Regions from separate parts of the Paenibacillus sophorae genome, predicted to be linked through region 1. Evidence: riboswitches for the same ligand, from Rfam matches in the RefSeq annotation. Region 1 holds a riboswitch; each other region holds the start of a gene.
The links. A riboswitch is a leader RNA that binds a small molecule or an ion and turns the genes downstream of it on or off. The one in region 1 is predicted to bind cyclic di-GMP.
Positions count from the first base shown of each region.

Region 2: another riboswitch for cyclic di-GMP. It lies ahead of KP014_RS06615 (transglutaminase-like domain-containing protein); the one in region 1 lies ahead of KP014_RS23880 (thiamine pyrophosphate-binding protein).
Region 3: another riboswitch for cyclic di-GMP. It lies ahead of KP014_RS28595 (anti-repressor SinI family protein); the one in region 1 lies ahead of KP014_RS23880 (thiamine pyrophosphate-binding protein).

Region 1 is NZ_CP076607.1:4,899,540-4,906,179, forward strand. It holds gene KP014_RS23865 (RluA family pseudouridine synthase) at 40-963, opposite strand; gene lspA (signal peptidase II) at 1,002-1,514, opposite strand; gene KP014_RS23875 (TraR/DksA C4-type zinc finger protein) at 1,727-2,455, shown strand; cyclic di-GMP riboswitch class I at 2,649-2,745, shown strand; gene KP014_RS23880 (thiamine pyrophosphate-binding protein) at 2,901-4,514, shown strand; gene KP014_RS23885 (carboxymuconolactone decarboxylase family protein) at 4,613-4,981, shown strand; gene KP014_RS23890 (hypothetical protein) at 5,198-5,539, shown strand; gene KP014_RS23895 (3-oxoacyl-[acyl-carrier-protein] synthase III C-terminal domain-containing protein) at 5,586-6,578, shown strand.
Region 2 is NZ_CP076607.1:1,396,346-1,402,985, reverse strand. It holds rRNA gene KP014_RS06625 (23S ribosomal RNA) at 1-645, opposite strand, end outside; rRNA gene KP014_RS06620 (16S ribosomal RNA) at 875-2,431, opposite strand; gene KP014_RS06615 (transglutaminase-like domain-containing protein) at 2,891-3,700, opposite strand; cyclic di-GMP riboswitch class I at 3,714-3,794, opposite strand; cyclic di-GMP riboswitch class I at 3,869-3,949, opposite strand; gene KP014_RS06610 (class D sortase) at 4,053-4,712, opposite strand; gene KP014_RS06605 (GtrA family protein) at 4,725-5,195, opposite strand; gene KP014_RS06600 (glycosyltransferase family 2 protein) at 5,188-6,192, opposite strand; gene KP014_RS06595 (phospholipid carrier-dependent glycosyltransferase) at 6,227-6,640, opposite strand, start outside.
Region 3 is NZ_CP076607.1:1,031,054-1,037,693, reverse strand. It holds gene KP014_RS05010 (diguanylate cyclase) at 1-265, shown strand, start outside; gene KP014_RS05005 (MDR family MFS transporter) at 425-1,945, shown strand; gene KP014_RS05000 (PadR family transcriptional regulator) at 1,953-2,519, shown strand; gene KP014_RS04995 (aldo/keto reductase) at 2,632-3,606, shown strand; gene KP014_RS04990 (helix-turn-helix domain-containing protein) at 3,770-4,114, shown strand; gene KP014_RS28595 (anti-repressor SinI family protein) at 4,210-4,362, opposite strand; cyclic di-GMP riboswitch class I at 4,389-4,478, opposite strand; gene KP014_RS04980 (2-oxoglutarate dehydrogenase E1 component) at 4,955-6,640, shown strand, end outside.

The DNA.
Region 1 (6,640 bases):
GGCTTCAAAACAATGGACAAATCCGCAGTTGATTTGTACTTATCTGCTCCGCAGACGGGCGAGCAGTTCTTCCATATCCTCAGGCAGCGGCGCCGAAAACTCCAAATATTCCTCCGTGGAAGGATGGACGAATCCGAGTATGGCCGCGTGCAAAGCTTGTCCGCCTTCCATAAAGATTCCTTTACTCCGGCCGTATACGGGATCTCCGACGAGCGGATGCCCGATAAATTTCATGTGAACCCGGATCTGGTGCGTCCGGCCGGTTTCCAGCTGAAGCTGCAGCAGGGTACAATCGCCGAACCGCTCCAGCACGGTAAAATGGGTTACCGCCGTCTTGCTGTTCTTCTCCGTTACCGTATACAGCTTGCGGTCATGCGGGTCCCTGCCGATCGGAGCGTCCACCGTTCCCTGATCATGGGCCACATTGCCTTGGACAACCGCCAAATAGCGCCGGGTCACGCTGTGCGCTTTGAGCTGCGCAGCAAGTGAATTGTGGCTGGCGTCGTTCTTGGCGGCCATAATGAGGCCCGATGTGTCCTTGTCAATCCGGTGCACAATGCCGGGACGAATCTCGCCGTTAATTCCCGACAGGTCCTTGCAGTGGTACATCAAGGCGTTGACCAGCGTGCCTGAGGGATGACCTGCCGCCGGATGCACGACCATGCCGCGCGGCTTGTTGACGACAATCACGTCGGCGTCCTCATAAGCGATATTCAGCGGAATATCCTCCGGCGTCAGTTCCGAGGTTTCCGGCTCCGGAACCGTCACAGAGATTGTATCACCCGTGAAGAGCTTGTAGTTCGCTTTTACCGTCCTGCCGTTTACCGTTACATGTCCTGCCTCGATCCACTGCTGCACCTGGGAGCGGGAAATATCCTCTTCCCAAGCTTCGGTTAAATATTTATCGATGCGTTCGCGGGCGTATTCCTCCTGAACGGTCCAGACGACGATATCATTATCCACGGTCTCGCCTTCTGCCCCTTCATTATGGGCGTCCTTACTCAATGCTGTTCATTCCTTTCCTCTACCTCGCTTGTTTCCTTCACTTCAATCACTTCAGTTGGGCCGCCCCTCATATCCATAATGGAATCGAGAATAATAAGCGCTACACCGACGACAATACAGGAATCCGCCACGTTAAAGATCGGAAACGTATAGCTGCCGAAATTAAACCGCAGAAAATCGACAACTTCGCCTGTAAGCGCCCGGTCGAGAAAGTTGCCGATTGCGCCGCCAAGCACAAGCGACAGCGCCAAGGGAAGCAAGCGCCGCGTCCTTCTTACTTTGTTCAAATACCAGACGATTCCAATCAAGACGACAAGCGTCACCAGAATGAGAAACCAGCGCTGGTCTTGCAGAATGCTGAAAGCGGCGCCGCGGTTGCGGTGCGATGTGATGACAAAAAAGTTTCCGATCACCGGAATTTGTTCGTCGATTTCCAGCCGGGTGGAGATCAGATATTTCGTTCCCTGGTCAAGCAAAAATACGATTAGCGCGATCAGATAGTACACCACTTCAGCTTGTCACTCCGTTCTTATTTTTCCCGCCCGAAAGCGGTCCAAAACGTGTATAAAAGACCTGTATATTGTAGCACAGGCCTCAAGAACCCGTCCATTGCGGCGCACCCCGCGCCGCACTTATCAAAAGCACAATTTGCCAGCGGTAAAAAACCGGCCAATCGGCCAACCTAACAAGGAAAACGGCAAATGGAAAGGAGCCGAGGCTAATGAATCACCTGTCTTCGGAACAGCTTGCCCGCCTGCGTGGCCTTCTTATCCGGCAGCGGGACGATATCCGGCACAGGCTTAAGGAGAATGAAGATCACGGTCTTGAAGATTCCATGCGGGATATGTCGGGCGAACTGTCGGAAATCGACAACCATCCCGGCGATGTCGCCACCGACCTGTATCATCGTTCCATGGATATATCGCTTCAAGAGCTCGAAGAACTGGAACTAAAGGATATAGACGACGCGCTTGAGGCGATGGACAAAGGCACATACGGCATTTGCGCGGCGAGCGGACAGCCGATTCCATATGAGCGACTGGCCGTTCTTCCCGCCACACGCTACTCCAAGGAATACAGCCCCCGCCAGGAAAAGCCGCATACGCGCCCCGTGGAAGAGGAATTTCTTACTCCTCCTTTTGGGCGAAGCAGTCTCGACGAGCATGAGTATAACGGATTTGACGGCGAGGACGCCTGGCAGATCGTCGAAAGCTTCGGCACCTCCAACACGCCGGCTATGGCGGAGGGAAATAATATCGATTCTTACAATGATATGGAAATCGAAGCTGATGATCCAGATGGCTTCGTCGAGCCCTGGGAAAATTTCATCGCCACGGACATAACAGGCAATCATGTTACCGTCGTGAAGGGACATCAGTACCAGAGTTACATGGACAGCGGAGAAGGCGACTACCTGCTTGATCCTTACGCTAACAATGAAAAGGAGTAGCCGCAAGGGCTGCTTCTTTTCTTTTAAGGACTCTTCGTGCTCAGTATAGGTCTTTTATCCTTCGTTAATTCCAGACAATATGTATAGAAAATCAATTAATTCGTCAAATTCCGAGCCTATTTATATAAATATATTGACAAAAGCAGAGCAAGGAATATATTGTAAGGGAAAATTATTCTTTATTTTTTCATAAACTCAATATGGGCAAAGTTCTCCGAAAGGGAATGACGCAAAGCCATGGATCTACAGTCTCAAATCTTGCTTGAGACCATGACAGCCAGGTTGCTGAAGAACCAGAACGCTAGTATATCAAGCGTCCTATATGGTGATTTTGTCAACCGACCTGTACTCTGTTTTGAGTGCAGGTTTTCTATTATTTGTTAGATAACATGGCAAACAATACTTGATTTGTGGGGTGGATCTTTTGAAGACAGTCGCAGATTATATGGCAGAAGCACTACGCAATCTCGGAGTGACGCATTCTTTTGGCATTATCGGTAAATCTATTTGTCCCATAGTTCTCAAAATGGTAGATTATGGTATTGAATTTATTCCTGGGAGACATGAATCCAGCTCCGGATTTGAAGCTTCCGGCTATGCCTTGAAAACCGGAAATCTCGGCGTGGCTTTCGGTACTTCCGGTCCAGGGGGGACGAACCTCCTCACAGCGGCGGCACATGCCAAAGCCAACAACCTCCCTGTGCTGTTTATTACGGGGCATCAATCCATTCAGGAGCTCGGAATTCCCCAGTGCCAGGATTCTTCTTCGTATCTTGCCGATTTGGCGGACATGTTCAGACCCGCTACGCTCTTCAGCAAACTAATCGAACGCGGCGATCATTTCAGCACGATTTTTAACCATGCTATTTCAATTGCGCTGAGCGGCAAGCGCGGACCTGTTCATCTGTGCATTCCTTTTGATGTCCAGACAGAACCGCTAAAAGAATGCCGAATTGTTATCCCCGAACGGGAAACGCTTGTCAGTTACGCTAATTTTGACCGTATTGTTGATGCCATTAACCATTCCAGCAGACCTCTGATCATAGCCGGCAAAGGCGTCAACCGCTCCGGTGCGCATACGGAATTGGTTCAATTGGCAGAGACCTTTAATATTCCTGTCGTTACTACTCCCGGCGGCAAAGGCGCTATCGCCTGGGATCATCCGCTATACCACGGTCCAATCGGTGTTGGCGGATGCAGGCATGGCGACGATTTGTTGAATCGCAGTGATTTGTTTATCGTGCTTGGATCACGTCTCAGTGATATGACCATTTGTAACCTCAAAGCGGAGAATCATCCGGAGACCTTGATTCAGTTTGACGTCGATCCCACCTTTGTGGGAAAAATATTGACCTCCCAGACGATTGCGGTCGGCGGAGATTTGCGGGATAACTTGTCGCTGTATCTCCAGAATGTTGATACTGCCGCTATTAAAAAACGTGATCCGGAGACGGCTGTTCATTATGCGGAAGAACTGCCCGATCTGCCCAATCTTTCACTGGCGTCGGTAATGAGCACGATGAGCGACCTGATCCCTTATAACAATACCATATTTGTTGATGACGGCAGCCACGGCTTCAATGCCGTGAAGTGGTACAACGTGAAGAAGCCGGGCAGTTTTGTCTTCGACGCTTACTTTGCCTGCATGGGCAACGCAATCGGCATGGCTATTGGAGCAAAGGCTGCTTCTCCTGAGGAAACGATATTCTGCATTACCGGCGACGGCTGCTTCATGATGCTCGGTACAGAAATTAATACTGCCGTTTGCAAGAATATCCCGGTCATTTTTATCGTTGTGAATAATATGCAGCTGGATATGGCGTTAAAAGGAATGGAAAAAACTACAGGCAGAATCGACGGAACTTTATTTGAAGTTCCTATGGATGCCGTAAAATTTGCCGAATCGCTGGGAGCTGCCGGCTACAAATGCGAGACCAAAGAACAATTTGCTACTGCTATCAGCGAAGCTGTGGCTTTAAACCGTGTTGCCGTCATCGAGCTATTGACTGACCGTGACGAAGTGCCTCCTACCGCACACCGCACACTAAATCTTGATTAATAGTTTCACAGACAAAACAAGCATATGCTTCCGAAGCAAGCTTTCACGAAAAGTAACCCGGGGAGCATACGCCAGCAAAACTTTTAGGAGGCATTTCTATGAAAGACAACGTAAACAGCGGTTTCAAGCATTTCTCTAATCTTTCCGGCGACTATGGGGCCAAGGCGATGGCTCCGATCAAAGAGCATTTTCCCGAATTGGCTGAATTTATTATGGGCAACGCTTATGGCGACATTTTTCAGCGGACCACTATTGGCGCCGATTGGAAAGAGATTGCCGTTATTTCCTCTCTGATTACGATGGGCCAATTCGAGCAGCTCGGCGTTCATTATGTGATGGCGCTCCGTGTAGGCATGACCGTTGATCAAATCAAGGGGATTTTACTGCATCTTGTGCCATGTGTTGGCGCTCCGAGAATTATTTCCGCTTTTAATGTCCTTCTCTCGACACTGGAAGAAATCCAATAACTACACCATCGACAAAATAATGCATCATTCGACTTTTTTATTGCATATCTGAGAAATATAAGTATACAATAAAGAAAAATATCCCAAAGCTAACGTTACCATGTCGAATGTTGGCATTAGCAAATCGTTTTAAAGGATATTTACATGAAAACGGCCCTGCGCAAAATGCAGTCGGACTTCATGCTAAACTCATCAAATTCCGGGAGAGATGTACACATGGGAAAATTTATTTTGAAGACAGACTCGGCTAAAAAGGTAATTGATATTGAATTGGAGGGAACTTTTACAGAAGAAGACGGCCTTAAATCGATTCAAGCCTATAAAGAAACGATCAGCGCTATTACTCCTGCAGACTATCAACTGCAAATTGATTGCAGAAAGCTGAATGTAACCGCACCTGAAGTTGTGCCGCTTCTTGAAGGCTGCTTCATCATGTTCAAGAGCGACGGATTTGTAAGAGTGAATCTTACCCTTGAGAATAATCCTGTCCTCAAAATGCAGCTGTCTCGTCTGGGACGCAAAGCGGGACTGGAAAACCTGGAAATTATTTCGGTCTAGTTAAACCGATGGAGTGAACGCTCACAAAACTTTTAGGAGGATACATATGGCTGGGATTCGTATTAAGGACATTGATATCTATCATCCAAGTAAAAAGATTGGCAACGACTTTTTCATTCAGCATTTTGACGAAAAGGGCATTGATATCCGTGGACTTCTGGCCGCTCTGGGCCGTGAAAACCGCTATAGCATCGACAATGAGGAAGAAAATTCCTTGACGATGGCCTTCGAGGCGGCGAGCAATGTTCTGGAGAAGACCGGTCTTACCGGTGCTGATATCGACCTTATCGCTTATGCTAGCCAAACTCCTGAATATATCTTCCCTACGAACTCATTGATGATTCACCGGCTGATAAACGGAGCGTCCCATACGATCTGCATCGACAGCAATGCGAACTGCGCGGGAATGACAGCTTCAGTTGAACAGGTTAGCCGGCAAATGATGGCCAATCCAAGAATCCGCCGCGCTCTGGTCATCGGCTCTGACCATGTTGCACCGCATGCCGATAAGAATGACCCCGTGTATTATGCCAACTTCGGTGATGCCGCCGCCGCTGTCATTTTGGAGCATGATGAGAATTCCGTAGGCTTCATAGATTCCATCTACCAGACAGACACTTGTGTCTACGGCAACTCGATGTTTCCGGCGGAAGGCTTAGCCAACGTGGGCCGCACCGGCGTAGGTGCCGGACAGTTCAATGTTAAATTCATTCCTTTTGACGATTCAATCTGCGTTAACGCCGCCTCTGAGTCTATCAACACCTTGCTTAGTGATAATGAGATAGCCCCTGAATCAATTAAAGTGGCTTGTTTCTCTCAGCTATCACTTCCCAACATTCAAGCGGTTTCCGAAAAAACCGGCATCGGCAGCGACGTAGCTGTCTACATCGGCGATGAATTCGGCTATACCTCGACGAGCAGCCCTTTCATCGCTCTGCACAAAGCTGTATCTACCGGGAAAATCGAACGCGGAGACAAGCTTCTGTTCTGGACTGTTGGCGCCGGCTGGCAAAACGTAGCTTTTGTAATGGAGTATTAAGCTTAGTCATAGAAAACGGCTCACACGCAGATGTTCTGCATGCGGGCCGTTTTTTTCTGGAA
Region 2 (6,640 bases), 2.4 Mb from region 1:
CGTTAAACGTAACTCGCCGGTTCATTCTACAAAAGGCACGCCATCACCCCTAAAATGGGCTCTGACTTCTTGTAAGCACACGGTTTCAGGTACTATTTCACTCCCCTTCCGGGGTGCTTTTCACCTTTCCCTCACGGTACTGTTTCACTATCGGTCGCCAGGGAGTATTTAGCCTTGGCAGATGGTCCTGCCGGATTCATACGGGGTTTCACGTGCCCCGCACTACTCGGGATCCGTCTCGGAGGGAACGATTTTTCAGCTACAGGGCTTTTACCTCTTCTAGCGGGCCTTTCCAGACCTCTTCGCTTAAACCGTTCCTTTGTAACTCCATGGGAGACGTCCCACAACCCCGAAGAGCAAGCTCTTCGGTTTAGGCTGTTCCGCGTTCGCTCGCCGCTACTGACGGAATCACTCTTGTTTTCTCTTCCTCAGGGTACTTAGATGTTTCAGTTCCCCTGGTCTGCCTCTACCTACCCTATGAATTCAGGCAGGAGTGACTGTGCATTACCACAGCCGGGTTTCCCCATTCGGACACCCCCGGATCAACGCTTGCTTACAGCTCCCCGAGGCCTTTTCGTTGTTCGCCACGTCCTTCTTCGGCTCCTGGCGCCTAGGCATCCTCCGTGTGCTCTTACTAGCTTAACCAACTAAGCACTTTCACTTCACTTGTTCAATCGCTTGACACAAGCTCAGCTAAAAGATGTTCTAAAACGCAATTTTCGTTTCGGTATCCAGTTTTCAAGGATCAAGTTCTTGCTTTTGAGAGTTTGAGCTCTCAAAACTGAGCAACGAGTGAGCAACAGGCCTAAACCTGAGTTTTGGAAGCTAAGCTTCCGATTTGAATGTTTCCGCTGCGGGAAACGATTCTCCATAGAAAGGAGGTGATCCAGCCGCACCTTCCGATACGGCTACCTTGTTACGACTTCACCCCAATCATCTACCCCACCTTCGGCGGCTGGCTCCCTTGCGGGTTACCCCACCGACTTCGGGTGTTGTAAACTCTCGTGGTGTGACGGGCGGTGTGTACAAGACCCGGGAACGTATTCACCGCGGCATGCTGATCCGCGATTACTAGCAATTCCGACTTCATGCAGGCGAGTTGCAGCCTGCAATCCGAACTGAGACCGGCTTTATAAGATTGGCTCCGCCTCGCGGCTTCGCTTCCCGTTGTACCGGCCATTGTAGTACGTGTGTAGCCCAGGTCATAAGGGGCATGATGATTTGACGTCATCCCCACCTTCCTCCGGTTTGTCACCGGCAGTCACTCTAGAGTGCCCAGCTTCACCTGCTGGCAACTAAAGTCAAGGGTTGCGCTCGTTGCGGGACTTAACCCAACATCTCACGACACGAGCTGACGACAACCATGCACCACCTGTCTCCTCTGTCCCGAAGGCCGCGCCTATCTCTAGACGATTCAGAGGGATGTCAAGACCTGGTAAGGTTCTTCGCGTTGCTTCGAATTAAACCACATACTCCACTGCTTGTGCGGGTCCCCGTCAATTCCTTTGAGTTTCAGTCTTGCGACCGTACTCCCCAGGCGGAGTGCTTACTGTGTTAACTTCGGCACCAAGGGTATCGAAACCCCTAACACCTAGCACTCATCGTTTACGGCGTGGACTACCAGGGTATCTAATCCTGTTTGCTCCCCACGCTTTCGCGCCTCAGCGTCAGTTACAGCCCAGAAAGTCGCCTTCGCCACTGGTGTTCCTCCACATCTCTACGCATTTCACCGCTACACGTGGAATTCCACTTTCCTCTTCTGCACTCAAGCTGCCCAGTTTCCAGTGCGACCACAGGTTGAGCCCATGGTTTAAACACCAGACTTAAACAGCCGCCTGCGCGCGCTTTACGCCCAATAATTCCGGACAACGCTTGCCCCCTACGTATTACCGCGGCTGCTGGCACGTAGTTAGCCGGGGCTTTCTTCTCAGGTACCGTCACTCTCTTAGCAGTTACTCTAAGAGACGTTCTTCCCTGGCAACAGAGCTTTACGATCCGAAAACCTTCATCACTCACGCGGCGTTGCTCCGTCAGGCTTTCGCCCATTGCGGAAGATTCCCTACTGCTGCCTCCCGTAGGAGTCTGGGCCGTGTCTCAGTCCCAGTGTGGCCGTTCACCCTCTCAGGTCGGCTACGCATCGTCGCCTTGGTGAGCCGTTACCCCACCAACTAGCTAATGCGCCGCAGGCCCATCCCTTGACAGCAGATTGCTCCGCCTTTCAGCCTCCCAGCAGGTGCCAAGAGGAATTATCCGGTATTAGCTACCGTTTCCGGTAGTTATCCCAGTTCAAGGGGCAGGTTGCCTACGTGTTACTCACCCGTCCGCCGCTAAGTATTTTTGAGAGCAAGCTCTCAAAAATACTCCGCTCGACTTGCATGTATTAGGCACGCCGCCAGCGTTCGTCCTGAGCCAGGATCAAACTCTCCAATAAGGTTTTTTCGTGCGGTTACTCCCTCGAATCACTCCAAGAAAACAACCATCCGAAAAGTTTATCGATAGAGCGATTAGCTCATGTTGAAACATCTGACGAGAATTTGCATTCTCATGATGGCCTTTCCAAAGCGTGAACCACGCTGTGAAATCCATCTCTTTTGGAACTCGCTAGAAGCGAATTCCCACTCACTCGTTGTTCAGTTTTCAAAGATCAAACTTGTTTGCCGTTCAACTTAATGTCTCAGCAGCAACTCTTATAATATATCATACACTCTACAGAAACGCAAGCTTTTTTTGAAAGTTTATTTTATCTTGTCGGCAAAGGCTTGTGTCTCCCGAGGACGACTTATCTATAATACCTCTTCTCTGAGGATATGGCAATACCCAAAATACAAAAAAAACAATCCACTTATTATTTAAGCGGATTGTTCATTTATTGCATGAAGCCGTCAGTTGCTTAATAATACTTCGCACCGGTATATTTGCTGGCGCTTTTAATCAGGGAGACCGCTTTATTACTCTTTCCCAAACCGGCGTCTACCGTCGTATCAATAGTCACCCACTGCCCATCGATGAGGACTTCATTCCATGCATGGTATTGAGATACATAGCTGCTCTCACCCATCACAAGCTTAGCGGGAACGTTCACACTGCGGAGCATAGCGGCAAAGAGGGAAGCATAGTCGTAGCAGATTCCTTTTTTGCTTGCAAGCGTTCTGTCGATGTTCGGCACATAGTCGGTAGATACGTTGGCTGCTAAGGCGTAGTCGTATTTTACATTGGAGACGATGTAGTTATAAATGGCGGTTACTTTTTCTTTGTCAGTGTCGGTATTCTGGGTGAGTTGTTTCGCTTTTTGGATCGCTCTGTCGGACGGGTTCCATTTAACGTTCTGCACCGAGCTCAGATATACGGCGTTAGGTTCGCTCATCGAAAGGTCGATAGAATCGGAATAAACCACTTTATACTTGTTGCCGCTGGTATTCTCAAGGATGGAAACTTTATAGGAGCCGCTGCCTTGCTGAAGCGGGAAGGACTCATTGGGCTCTGATGCGAAGAGGTTGTAGGTATAACTGCTGCCGTTCTTGGTAATCATCAGTTTAGTGCGCTTGCCCTGGGGAGCGTTATATTGAATGCCAACAACACCTTGGCTTAAATTCGAAGTGTCCAGCCATTCGGAACTGCCGCTCGCGGCGGCTGCCGGGGTAACTGGAACGGAAGTGGCTACTGTAAATAATATAAGAAGCCAAAAATAAAACTTCTTCACGGATAAAACTCCTTTCGATAGCTGGCTGCCATCCTCGCGGGAAGGCCCTTTAGCTTTGCGTCCCTACCTTTCGATAGGTTTGCCATTGTCGTGCAAGTTTCATCTATTCAAATAATAGGTAAATATTCTAAAATTTTACTTGTGAGTTAAACAAAAAAAGCTTCTTCATTCGGTAGCTGGCTGCCATCCTTACGGGAAGGCCCTCTAGCTTTGCGTCCCAATCTTTCGATAGGTTTGCCGTTATCGTGTTTAGCTTTTCTAATATTAGATTACCATATTTATCTGAATTATCAATAGAAAACTAGGAAAATATACCTGTATGATTACCTATTTTTACATATTTCCGCCACAGTCACGGGAGCTTTGCGTGCACAATTAGCCGATGAGTCGGATTAATCAGCGGATCGCATGTGATGAGCGTAAGGATGCGGTCTTTGTTACTGCCTTCCAGCACGGACACATCAGTAGGTTCGACTATCGAGATATCATAGACCGTGTAGTTATAGACTTTCCCTTTGGTCTTAACGGAAATCGTATCACCGATCTTCACCTCATTCAGACGGTTGAACAGTCTTCCCTTGGTATGGGCGCGGTGAGCGGCGATAGCCGCATTCCCGATTTCTCCAAGCGGAGCGGTCTCGGTCAAATGCACGGCCGCATGCCGCATATTCGCTTTGGTGGCTCCTTCAAGCACGGGAAGTTTGACATCGATTTTATCGATCTCAATCAGCGCGATCGCTTTCTCGTCTCCGTCTGAACCGCCTTTATCCTCTGCGAGCTGCGACTGCTCGTCCAAGGCCGATTCTTCGGCAAGCAGCTGTGTCACTTTGGCATATTTGAGCCGCAGATCGGGATCGACCGAATCTTGAGCCTTCTCCGCGCTTTGTTCAAAACTCTGCTCCGCTTCCTTCAGCAGCTTCTGCTGCTGCCAATCTTCTAACCATTCGCTCGTCTTTGGATACAGGATCAGCAGAACGCCAGCGATAATTATGATATAAGAAAGCTTGCGCATAATCTTCACCCTCTATCGTCGCTCCGCTTCCGCCCCGGAGATTGCCTCACCGGAGACAGGCAGAGACTGCTTTGGCTTCACAAACACCCATTTTCTGCTGCCAAAAAAATTGATGATGACCGTAACAAACGTAACCAATACCTTCGACAGCAGCTCCTGCAATCCAAGACGGCCGATTAGAACACTCATCAGCAGCAGAGATATGCACAGCACGAACAGATTCAATGCAATAAACCTCAGGAGCTGCTTATGAATGAAGCCTTCTTCCTTGCTCCGCTGCCGGTCCTTGAACGTTATTTTACTGTTCAAAATAAAACTGTTGGCCGTTCCCGCACCATAGGAGATGACCTGGGCAACGACATAGAAGAGCCCGAGCGAAGTCAGCAGCGCGAACACGGCCATATCTACCAATGTATTCAGAAGACCGACAATATTAAATTTAACGAACTGGAGGATATCGCCGCGCACATTATTGTTATTCATAAGGTACATCCTCCCGTGATTGTCCGGCTTTCTCCCGAAAGAGCTCGGCTTCCTCCTCCTTCAGGTTTCTGTAGCCTACCGCCTCGCGGACAATGTAAAGCGGCCGGTCCTTCGATTCATCGTATATCCGGCCGATATATTCGCCGATTACCCCGAGGATCATAAGTACAATTCCGTTAAACAGCAGGTTCACGCCGACGATGGAAGCCCAGCCGGGCACCGTGCGGGAAGTAAACCACTTCTGCATCAACACGAAGAACAAAAAGACAAAGCTGGAAAACGAAAGCAAAAACCCAAGGTAAGAAGCGATTTTGAGCGGCTTGTGCGAAAAAGACGTGATGCCGTCGAGCGCAAACCGGATCATTTTTTTGAGCGGATATTTGGTCTCCCCGGCAAAGCGCTCCTCGCGGACATACTCCACCATCGTCTGGCGGAAACCGACCCAACTGACAAGCCCTCTGACATAGCGGTTCTTCTCCTTGAGTTCGCGCAAAACGTTGCACACCTTGCGGTCGATCAGGCGGAAGTCGCCCGTATCGGTTGGAATATCCACGCTCGTCATACTGCTCAGCAGGCGGTAAAACAGCTTGGCGGTGATTTTTTTGAACAATGTTTCGCCGTGGCGCTTCAGCCGTTTGGCATACACCACTTCATATCCCTGTTTCCATTTGGCAATCAACTCAAGTATGACTTCGGGAGGGTCCTGAAGATCGGCGTCGATAACAACGACCGCTTCCCCCCGTGCATAATCCATGCCTGCGGTTATCGCGACTTGGTGGCCGAAATTCCGCGAGAAGTCAATCAGCTTCACATGACCGTCCCGGTCTGCAATCTCCCGGATCATATCGGCTGAGCGGTCCCGGCTTCCATCGTTCACGAAGATCAGCTCATATGCGTCTCCGCTGCGGTCCATGACTTCCTTCAGACGCTTGTACGTATGAGAGATCACTTCTTCTTCATTATACATCGGGACGATCACGCTGTATCTGGCTTTCATTTCTTTTCCTCCTAAATTGTAGACGGCCATAACCCTAAAAGACCCAAGTCGGGAACCAGCGCAGGAAGCCTGTCACGTAATCCCCGCTAACCCGCATGCCCGACAAAACGGGATAAAACATGATAAAGAGCAGCGCGGCAGCAGCGACATACACATAACGAATGACTCTCGACCGGGATTCCGGAAACACGCTGTCCGACAGCTTCAGCATATAGACCAGCGCCAGTATCATGAACGGAACCATCGCGAAATAATGGTAAAGGAACGTCTCGCGCGGAACGAGCATCCAGGGAATGTATTGGGAAAAATAGCCGATCCAAATGACGTAAAGCGGTTTTTCCCTGCGTTTCAGCGTCAGCCGCAGGACGGCGAGGATGGCAAACACCCCCGTCCACCAGATCAGCGGATTGCCCATCGTTACGATGCTGCTGGCCTGGCCTGCCGGCAG
Region 3 (6,640 bases), 2.0 Mb from region 1:
ACTGCACCACGAAAGGTACGATGGCAAAGGCTATCCGCACGGCTTTAAGGGCGAGGAAATTCCAAGGCTGTGCCGGATGCTGACCATTATCGATTCCTTTGACGCGATGACGACGGAACGTCCCTACCAGCCGACCAAATCCGTGGAAGAGGCGATTGTCGAGCTCAGGGCGTGTGCGGGCAGCCAATTCGATCCGGAGCTTACAGAGTTCTTCATCAGCTATATCGAATCCAGACAGCTGCGCACCAAGGAAGCCGCGGTATAGGCCTTTTGCCTTCCACGGGGGCGCGAAGAAACCGAATAAGCGTGAGCAGCAGGACTCCACTCGCAGTGGGGTTCTTTTTTGGTCAAAAAATGTATTGATCCCCTATTCAAATTTGAATATAATAAGTTTCACTAACTTACAGAAAAGGAGTATTAAGCAATGCATTCCAAAGAAAGCAACCTGAAGCTGGTCGTTGCCGGTCTGCTCCTTGGCGTCCTGATGTCGGCCATGGACAATACCATCGTCGCGGCGGCTCTGGGAACAATTGTCTCCGACCTCGGAGGGATGGACAAGCTGGTATGGGTAACCTCGGCGTATATGGTCATGGTGATGGCCGGTACTCCCGTCTTCGGCAAGCTGTCCGATATGTACGGACGCAAACGCTTCTTCATGCTCGGACTGCTGCTGTTCCTGGTCGGCTCGGCCCTCTGCGGCACCGCGGGCAGCATTACCCAGCTCAGCATCTACCGAGCGATTCAAGGTGTGGGCGGCGGCGCGCTGATGCCGATCGCGTTCACGATTATATTCGATATCTTTCCGCCGGAGAAGCGCGGCAAGATGACAGGACTGTTCGGCGCGGTCTTCGGCATCTCAAGCGTCCTCGGTCCGCTGCTTGGCGCTTATATCACCGATTATGTCGGCTGGCGCTGGATATTCTACATCAATCTCCCTCTCGGGGTGATCGCCTTTATCATGATCGCTCTGGCCTACAAAGAATCGGTGGCTCACTCCAAGCAGCGGATCGACTGGGGCGGCGCCTTTACGCTGGTCGGCGCTATTATCTGCCTCATGTTCGCTCTGGAGCTGGGCGGGCAGGAATATGCCTGGGGCTCCTCCGCCATTCTTGGCTTGTTCGCGGGCTTTGCGGTGCTGCTGATCACCTTTCTGCTCATTGAGCGGCGTGCGGCCGAACCCGTTATCACATTCAGCATGTTCCGGAACAGGCTGTTCGCGACAAGCGCTCTGGCTGCTCTCTTCTACGGCTCAGCCTTCATTGTGGCAACCGTCTACATCCCAATCTTCGTGCAGGGCGTATTCGGCGGCTCCGCCACGAATTCCGGCCTGATTCTGATGCCGATGATGATCGGTTCGGTCGTCGGCGCCCAGCTTGGCGGCCAGCTGACAGCCCGGGCCAGCTTCCGGAACATCATGCTGCTGTCCACTGTCTTCTTCGTCGCCGGCGTTGCTCTGCTTGGGACCCTGTCGCCGGATACTACCCGCCTGCAGGTCAATCTCTTTATGGCTGTAACCGGATTTGGCGTCGGATTCTCCTTCTCGGTGCTCAACATGTCCTCTGTCCATCATTTTGATGTCCGCCAGCGCGGTTCGGCCACGTCGACTTGCACCTTTATGCGTTCGCTTGGCATGACGCTCGGGATCACCATCTTCGGCATCACCCAGCGCAATTTGTTCACGGACAAACTCAGCGCTACGTTCGGCGGCAGCGCCCAGTCATCCGCCTTCGGCGATCCGCGCGCCGCGCTGACCCCGGAAGCAAGAGCGCAGATTCCGGCTCCCGTGCTTGAGAAAATCTCAGCCGCGCTGTCTTCCTCCATTGCGCATACGTTCCTGTGGGCGCTTATTCCGGCGGTGCTAGGGCTCGCGGCCGTGCTGCTCATGCCGAAGGACCGCCTCTTCACCCGCAGTAAAGCTCCGCAGCCGGCGACCAGCAAGGATTAGAGCTGCCATGTCAATGAAGCTGGCTATTCTCGGGCTGCTGCTGGAACGGGACATGCATCCCTATGAAATGATGCTGGTGATGAAAGACCGCGCGATCGATCAGATTACGAAGCTGCAAATGGGCTCCCTGTACTACGCCGTCGACCAATTAGCCAAGAACGGACAGATTGCACAGATTGAGATTATCCGCAGCAGCGACCGGCCGGACAAAACCATATACCGGATCACCGGTTCGGGAAGGGCCTTGTTCGAGCAGCTCCTGCTGCAGCTGTTTAAGCAGAACGACACCCTCTATCATCCGATGTACCTCGCGCTCGCCTTCTCGCGGCATGTTGATCCGGACAAGATTGCGAAACTGTTGGAGGAGCGCATCCGGGAGACCGAGCATCAGGTCAATCTCGCTTATCAGGTCTATGAAGAGCATGTTTCCACCGTTCCCCGCGCCGCGCTTCATCTCATGTACGGCAAATATGAGCACAGCCTGACGGAACTGAAATGGCTGAAGCGCCTGTACGCTGACGTACGGGCGCACAAGCTCGGCGATATCGGGAAGCCCTTGGATCTAAAGGAGTAGCCCCCTTGTATGCCGCCTGGCACCGCTTCTTAAGCGATTAAAAGTATCGTACTGGCTTCCAAAGTTGTACAATATCTCTGAAATCATCTATCACTATGACGGAGGGATTGAATTGAAAACGTTACCGCTTAACAAGCGCGGAATTCCCGCAAGCCGGCTTGTCCTGGGCTGTATGGGCCTTGGTGGAGACTGGGACCGCGAGGCGATTACCAAAGAGCAGATCAATGAAGGACATGAGGCTGTCGAAGCTGCGCTCTCCATCGGCGTCAACATGTTCGACCATGCCGATATTTACACCCGCGGCAAAGCCGAGCAAGTATTCGGCACCGTCCTTAAAGAACGGCCGGAGCTGCGTGAACGTATCATTCTTCAATCGAAGTGCGGCATTAAGCTGGCCGAACCGGGCGAAAGCTCCAACGTGTTCGATTTCTCCAAGAGCCATATCCTGAGCAGCGTGGACGGCATCCTGTCTCGTCTGGGAGCCGAATACCTTGATATTCTGCTGCTTCACCGGCCCGATCCGCTGATGGACCCTGAAGAGGTGGGCGAAGCGCTTCACCTGCTTAAGCAATCCGGCAAGGTGCGGCATTTCGGCGTCTCCAATATGAGCGAGGGGCAGATCAAGCTGCTTCAGGCATACAGCGAAGAGCCGTTTATCGTCAATCAACTGGAGATGAGCCTTGAGAAGATCTACTGGCTCGATTCGGTTGTAAGCGTCAATCAGAAAGCCTGGAGAGAGCAAGGTATGCCCGAGGGAACGGTCGAGCACTGCAGACTGGAGAATATCCAGCTTCAGGCGTGGGGGCCGCTGGCCCAGGGCAAATACAGCGGTCGCCCGCTGGACGGAGAATCCGAAACGGTCCGCAGCACCGCGCGCCTTGTCCGTACGCTGGCCGATGAGAAAGGGACAACCCCGGAAGCGATTGTCCTCTCCTGGCTGATGGCGCATCCGGCCACGATTCAGCCCGTCATCGGAACGGTAAATCCGAAGCGCATCTCAGCCTGCGAAGGGGCGGACAAGCTTGCACTTACCCGTAAGGAATGGTATGACCTGTACGTCAGCTCCCGGGGCGTGCCGTTACCCTGACGATTCGCTGGCGCGCCGCCGCAGAAATCGAAGGGATAGAAGGCAGCGCCCAGCCGCCGATAGCTTTCAGATTCGTTAGAATTTCTGGAAAATGCCTGCTTTGCCTTGTATGCGGACCTTTGCTATACTAGTACCAAAAACAAGGAGGGGGGCGTAACTCATCGTGCCAGATAATATAGGACAACACATTCAGCATCTTCGTCTGGAGAAGGGATTATCTTTATCCGAGCTGGCGGGCAAGGCTGATGTGGCCAAATCATACTTAAGCAATGTTGAACGCAACATTCAATCCAACCCCTCTATCCAATTCATTGAAAAAATTGCCGAGGCTCTGGACGTTCCCGTTCACGTTCTTCTCTATGGGGAGATTTCCGATACGCAGGAGGAACCGCTGGATTCCGAATGGTTCAAACTGGTTCAGGAGGCTATGGCTTCGGGCGTCAGTAAACGCGAGTTTAAGGAGTTTCTGGATTACCAGAAATGGCGTCTTGAACAGAAGGACCAGTGACCCAGCAAAGCCCACAAACATACAGAGGACATGACGCCGCGCCGCCATGTCCTCTCTCAAATTTCAATTGATAATGCCCTGTCAGACCCCTCTTGCTACATTGCCTTAAGGGTCCTGTCATTGAAGAACCGACGAATCTCATCCACTTGGAGCCCTTGCTTCTTTGCTTTCAGAAGCAAATACACCCATTCCATATCAAGCTCTGACGTCTGCAGCTCTCCGATGTTCCCCTGGTTGGACTTGTCCAAAAAATCTCCTCCTAAGATTTTTGTCCCCAGGCAGTCCGGCCGTCGTAGTATATAAAAATTACCTTAGACCCGAGACTTTGTGCCCCTGCCTTTCAGCAAGTTTACCTTTTACTGGACCCTTGCTATTCAAGGATCTGATCTTGTTCTCATTACAACGAGTCTTGCAAGAATATTATACAAGAAGCTTGCCCAAAAGTGTGTCGAATTTTGGAAATAAGTAAGTATGCGCGGAGAAAAAAATAGAGTTGATCAAACGGCACCCGGAAGTAGAAATAACTTGAACATATGTATGATCTTAGTAGTATGAATGAACTATATATGACAAATACCCATTTTTCAAGTCTGCTAACCATTAATTTTGAAAACAGAGAACCCTCTATGTTGGTCCTGCTCAAAATTATGCCTTTTTTCGAACGAATTGGACGAAAGCTTGAATTGATTACAAATGTTGAAAGTAGCACAATAGGATGAGGCACTTACTTTATAATGGTTTCTTTTTATTATAGAATGTAAACGTAACCATCGAAGCTCCAAAAGCGGGCCCTCCTTGTTCACCGCCACCTTTGGAGTTTAACTGTTAGGAGGATGTTTCATGTCAGCCAAAGAGTCCTACAACGAATCCGTCTGGAGCAAGTATTACGGTCCCAATCTGGGCTACATTCAGGAAAAGTACGAACATTTCGCCGAAGATCCTTCTTCAGTGGAAGCCCACTACCGCGAACTATTCACCATCTATGGTCCTCCTCCGCTGACATCCGAGGCTGCCAGAACTCCCGGACCGTCCCTGTCCGAAGATACCGATTGGCTCCGCAAAGCGGTTAGAGCCTCCAAGTTGATCGCTAGCATCCGCATTTTTGGCCATCTGGCGGCCGACATTGACCCGCTGGAACAGGGCCATACCTCCATGGCCAAATGGCTGGACCCCGAGACTTATGAGCTTACGCGCGAAGATTTGCTTGCCCTGCCGGCTTCGCTTATCTGGGAGAATGCTCCGCAGGATGTGCTGACAGGCTGGGACGCTTATCACCGGATGCGCCAAACCTATACCAAGACGATCGCTTACGAGTTCGGCCATGTCCACGACGAGCAGGAGCTTCGCTGGTTGAACAGCCAGGCCGAATCGGCCACCTCGCCCGCTCCGCTGACTCCGGCGGAACGCAAAGGGCTGCTGGGCCGGCTCATCCAGGTGGAGCAGTTCGAGACGTTCCTGCATAAGACATTCGTCGGCCAGAAGCGGTTCAGTCTGGAAGGCAATGATGCGCTTGTTCCCATGCTGGACGAAATTGTCCGCGCGGCCGCGCACGACGGCGCGGAGCATATCCTGATGGGGATGGCCCACCGGGGCCGTTTGAATGTGCTCGCGCATATCTTGGGTAAACCATACGATATTATTTTCTCCGAATTCCACCACTCTCCAAACAAGGAGCTGTTCCCGTCCGAAGGCTCCATGGGCATCAACTACGGCTGGACCGGAGATGTAAAATACCATTTGGGCGCCGACCGCGCGTTCCATGAAGGCGAGACCGTACGAGCCCGTCTGACGCTTGCCAACAACCCGAGCCACTTGGAATTCGTCAACCCGGTCGTGGAAGGCTTTGCGCGCGCGGCCCAGGAAGACCGAAGCGCTCCGGGGCTGCCTGTGCTCAACACGAACAAGGCCATGGCTGTGCTGATCCACGGAGACGCCGCCTTCCCCGGCGAAGGCATTGTAGCGGAGACGCTGAATATCGGCAAGCTTCAGGGATACCAGAATGGCGGAACGATCCACATCATCGTCAATAACCGGATCGGCTTCACGACAGAGAGCGAGGATTCCCGCTCCACGCACTATGCAAGCGATCTTGCCAAAGGCTATGAAATTCCGATAGTCCATGTCAATGCTGACGATCCGGAAGCCTGCATTGACGCCGTCCGCCTGGCCAGCGCTTACCGCAACCTGTTCAAGAAAGATTTCCTGATCGATCTTATCGGTTACCGCAGGCACGGACATAATGAAATGGATGATCCCGAAATGACCCAGCCGATCGTCTACGGCAAGGTGAAGAATCATCCTACCGTTCTCCGGATTTATGCCGAGAGGCTGGAGCGCGAAAAGGTGATTACCCAGGATGAACTGGCGAAGATGAGCGCCGAAGCGGACAATGTGCTTCAGCAGGCTTACGAGCGGATGAAAGAGGGTAAGCAAAAGAACGGCGAAACGAAGACAGCCGTCGCCTTGCAGACGGATGAAGAAAGCTCAGCGCCTACAGCTGTTCCGCTGGGCAGGCTGCAGAGCATT